Regions from separate parts of the Larkinella insperata genome, predicted to be linked through region 2. Evidence: riboswitches for the same ligand, from Rfam matches in the RefSeq annotation. Region 2 holds a riboswitch; the other holds the start of a gene.

Region 1 (2,199 bases), 2.1 Mb from region 2:
TGAAAGAACTGGTGGATTTGCAGGGTGGTCGCATTACCGTCAACCGGCTAGACAACACAGAATTACCCTGGCAGACGCGCTTTCAGGTGTGGTTACCCTGCCGACCGGCCGGGGCCAGTAACGTTGCCCCGAATGATTCTATACGTTTCTCCCAATTCGAACCTACCATCGTCAGGGTGCCGTGGCTTTCCGAGCCCTCCGTCATGGCGTCCGCAGGGCAGGAAACCGAACCTCAGGAAGGCCCCCTGCTGCTGGTGGTTGAAGACAACGACGAACTGGCCGAATTCATTGCCGACAACCTGCCACGCTCCCACCGCGTCGTTCGGGCGGCCAATGGAGCCGAAGGCGTGAAACTGGCCCTCGATCAGATTCCGGATTTGGTGATCAGTGATGTGCTGATGCCGGTTATGGATGGCTACACGCTCTGCCAGCACCTGAAGCAGGATGAGCGCACCAGCCACATCCCGGTTATTTTACTAACGGCCAAGGCCACGTTGGAAAGCCGGTTCGAAGGGCTTTCTCGCGGGGCGGACGATTACCTCATCAAGCCGTTCCACGTTCAGGAACTGCAACTGCGGGTGCACAACCTGCTGGAACGGCAGCGTCGGATGCGGGCCTGGATAAAAGCGTCGCTGGTGTCGCATCTGGATTTGCCCGAAGTGGTGGAGTCGTTGCCCACGGATCCCTTCCTGGAGAAGCTCTACGGGATTATTGAAAAGCACCTGGAAAATTCAAATTTTGGCGTGGAGGAACTGGCGACCGAGATTGCCATAAGCCGCACCACCTTAAACCGGAAACTTAAAGCTTTGACGGGTTTATCCACCCGGGATTTGATCCGCAATTACCGGCTCCGGCAAGCGAGGGAATTGCTCCGGCAGGGTTACAACAGTTCAGAAACAGCCTACCGGGTTGGCTTCGAAAGTCCGGCCTATTTCACCAAGAGCTTCCGGGAGTTTTACGGCATGACCCCGCTGGAGTATGTCCGCCAGTCCTAACCGAAAACGGCGGGTTGAAACGGCGGGCGTCGTCACTGGCCTAGTCTCGTTTCGGGAAGGTATTCGGGTAAACCGTTTTCATTCGTTAACGGGAAATTTATCGTAGGAAAGATATTTGTAGCCATTCATTATCTTCTTTCCTATATTTGCCCAGCTTAACACAAGCCAAACTTTAGGGGTGTTCGCCTTCGGGCGGGCTGAGATGATACCCTCTGAACCTGAACAGGGTAATGCCTGCGAAGGGAAAAGTGACTCGTTGGACCAAACCGTACGTGGCTGCGTAGGTGGTTTGGCCATTCATTTTCATCCTCCCCGCTGTTTGGCCGAACCGAAACCGGTAGCCAAATCATGCAAGTCAAACTCAATTCAAAACCCGTCGATTGTCCGCCAGCCAGTACGCTGCTGGGGCTGTTGCAAACCCTTGGTCTGTCCGACCAGAAAGGCATTGCCGTAGCCTGCAACGACCGCATCATTCCCCGCGCCCGCTGGGGCCAGACTTCCCTTCAGGAAGCCGATTCCATCACGCTTATTCAAGCCACTCAGGGAGGATAATTATGAGCCAGAAAACCGAGAAACAGCCTGCACCGCCGTCCATCACCCGCGAACCGCTGACGGGATCGCGCAAAATTTACGTACCCGGTCAATTGCACAACATTCGCGTGGCCATGCGCGAAATTTTGGTTTCGGATACCGTCAGCCACCTCAACGGTCCGGAAATCAGAACCGCCAACGCGCCCGTTACCGTCTACGACACCAGCGGCCCGTACACGGATCCGGCGGTGCCCATCGACCTGCAAAAAGGCCTGCCCCGGCTGCGGGAATCCTGGATTCGGGAGCGTAACGATGTGGAAGAACTACCGGATTTTTCCTCTGATTACTGCCGCCAGCGTATGTCCGATACCCGACTGGATTCGTTGCGGTTCGAGCACATCCGTAAGCCGCTGCGGGCCAAACCGGGCCAGAACGTCACGCAGTTGCACTACGCGCGTCAGGGAATCATTACGCCGGAGATGGAATACATTGCTATCCGCGAAAATCAGCGCATTGACGCCATTCGGGGGGCTGACCCGCTGAAAGAGCAGCACCCCGGCAACAGCTTCGGAGCCAACACGCCAAAAGGCTTCATCACGCCGGAATTTGTGCGGCAGGAAGTGGCCGCTGGCCGGGCCATCATCCCCTCGAACATCAACCACCCGGAAAGTGA
Region 2 (2,199 bases):
TAATCCAGCGAGAAAACGGCCCCGTAGAAGTCATTATCCAGCCAGCGACGGCGGATCAGATCCGTCTGGGTAATTGCTGAATCACGGATCACAACCGGCGGTAAACCGTAATCCGCTAAGTCTTCGCCCTCCCGGAATTGCTCGTAGTAGCCGCGCCCCTGGGTGTAATGCAACGACGCATTCAGGCGCCAGTTGCGATTTAATTCGTGGGAACTGATCAGTTGGTAGTGGTCCTGCTGATAGTTATCAACCTCGTTGTCGTAGGTGTAGGCGTTGTAGGTCCGGTTGGTTTTCAGCAGATTTTCCGGTACACCGTCCCAGGCCTGATAGGTTCTTTCCGTTCCCGAAAAGACGTTCAGGCGCACAAAGCTTTTTTTACCGTACCAGCCGCCCGAGACGTAAAACGATTTCAAATCCGACGACGCCCGGTCAATGTACCCGTCGGAGATGATCCGGGAAAGCCGGGCATCAACTACAAAATGGTTACTCAACAAACCAGAACCAGCTTTAACCGTGGTTTTTAGTGTATTGAACGAACCGCCGGAAATGTCGGCTTCCCCGTACGGGTTTTTCTCGAAGCTGTTGGTTTGTACGTTGACGGAGGCCCCGAAAGCGCCCGCGCCGTTGGTCGACGTGCCGACGCCCCGCTGAATCTGAATGCTGCTCACCGACGAAGCAATATCGGGCATATTGACCCAGAACGTGCCCTGCGACTCGGCGTCGTTGTACGGAATACCGTTGACCGTAACGTTAATCCGCGTGGCATCCGACCCCCGAATCCGAAAACCCGTATAGCCCACCCCCGCACCCGCGTCGGAAGTTGTTACCAGCGAAGGCGTAAAGTTGAGCAGGAGCGGAATATCCTGCCCCAGATTCTGCTTGGTGAGTTCTCTGGCCGACACGTCGGTGTAGGCAATCGCCGACTTTTGATTGGCCCGCGTAGCACTTACCACCACCTCATCGACTACAACAACGGTTTTCGTGAGCGTCAGCGTAATCCGGGCATCTTGATTGAGGTCGACGGTCTGCGTGATCGGCTCATACCCGAGCAGGGAAGCCCGCAGTTGTACGGACCCTGCCTTCAGGTTGGTCAGGCGGAAAGCACCGTCGGCATCGGCAAAAGTGCCTTTGTACGTGCCTTCGATGGAAATGGCGGCACCGGGTAAAACCCCACCGTCGGCATCGTTGATAGTACCGGAAATGGAGAATTGTGCCCAGACGGGGAAATGAATCAGGAAAAAAAGGGCCGTCAGAGCACTTAAACAGGCGAAATAATGCGTACGGGGCTTCCGTCCGATCGTAAAATTTTTCATGTGTACGCAATGGTCACGACAGGCAAGGGGCCAACCCATCAATCTGGTCTATAGTCGTGTAAAAACTGACGGCTTGGAAGCTTTCCGCTTCGGTCCGCTCGTACATTCCCTTCGCCGGCATTACCCGGTGCAGGTTCAATGGGTATAATCTCAGCCCGTTGTATTAAGGCACCCCTTGTGTAAGATTAGCAAGGCAAAGGTACGGTTAAGTACTCACAAATAAGCATGGTAGAGAAATATTGAATGCCAATGAACTTTACAGTAAATTTAAATGTATATACATTAAATGTTGATACATTATAAATTCAATCCGTATAACGCTCAAACTCACAGGAACATGGAAACGCTCGTCAATGGATTACACCACGTAACGGCTTTGGCCGGAGATGCTCAAGCCAATGTTGACTTTTACACCCATATTTTGGGGCTGCGGCTGGTCAAAAAAACCATCAATTTTGATGCACCGGACGTTTACCACTTGTACTACGGTGACGAAACCGGTTCACCGGGCAGTATCCTGACGTTCTTTCCGTACGGGAAAGGCATTCCGCGGGGCCGGAAGGGGGGAGGACAACTCACATACACGGCTTTTTCGGTTCCGGCGGCATCCCTGAACTTCTGGACCAACCGCCTGCAGGAATTTAATATTCCCTTCTCGGGACCTTACCAGCGGTTCAACGAAACCTACCTGCGTTTTGAGGATTTCGACGGGATGGGCATTGAACTGGTGGCGCACGACAACGATCAACGTCCCGGCTGGTCGAACGGGTTTATTCCGGTTGAACACGCTGTCAAAGGCTTCCACACGGTTACGCTGAACGAAGTTCGGGTGGAGGATACGGTAAAATTATTAACCGAATCCCTCGGTCATACGTTGGTATCAGAA

What was found. A riboswitch is a leader RNA that binds a small molecule or an ion and turns the genes downstream of it on or off. The one in region 2 is predicted to bind thiamine pyrophosphate.
Region 1: another riboswitch for thiamine pyrophosphate. It lies ahead of thiS (sulfur carrier protein ThiS); the one in region 2 lies ahead of OQ371_RS08230 (TonB-dependent receptor).

What each region holds. Positions count from the first base shown of each region.
Region 1 covers NZ_CP110973.1:6,460,277-6,462,475, forward strand. The annotation lists gene OQ371_RS25970 (hybrid sensor histidine kinase/response regulator transcription factor) at 1-995, shown strand, start outside; TPP riboswitch at 1,160-1,257, shown strand; gene thiS (sulfur carrier protein ThiS) at 1,344-1,547, shown strand; gene thiC (phosphomethylpyrimidine synthase ThiC) at 1,550-2,199, shown strand, end outside.
Region 2 covers NZ_CP110973.1:2,023,568-2,025,766, forward strand. The annotation lists gene OQ371_RS08230 (TonB-dependent receptor) at 1-1,313, opposite strand, end outside; TPP riboswitch at 1,402-1,499, opposite strand; gene OQ371_RS08235 (ring-cleaving dioxygenase) at 1,651-2,199, shown strand, end outside.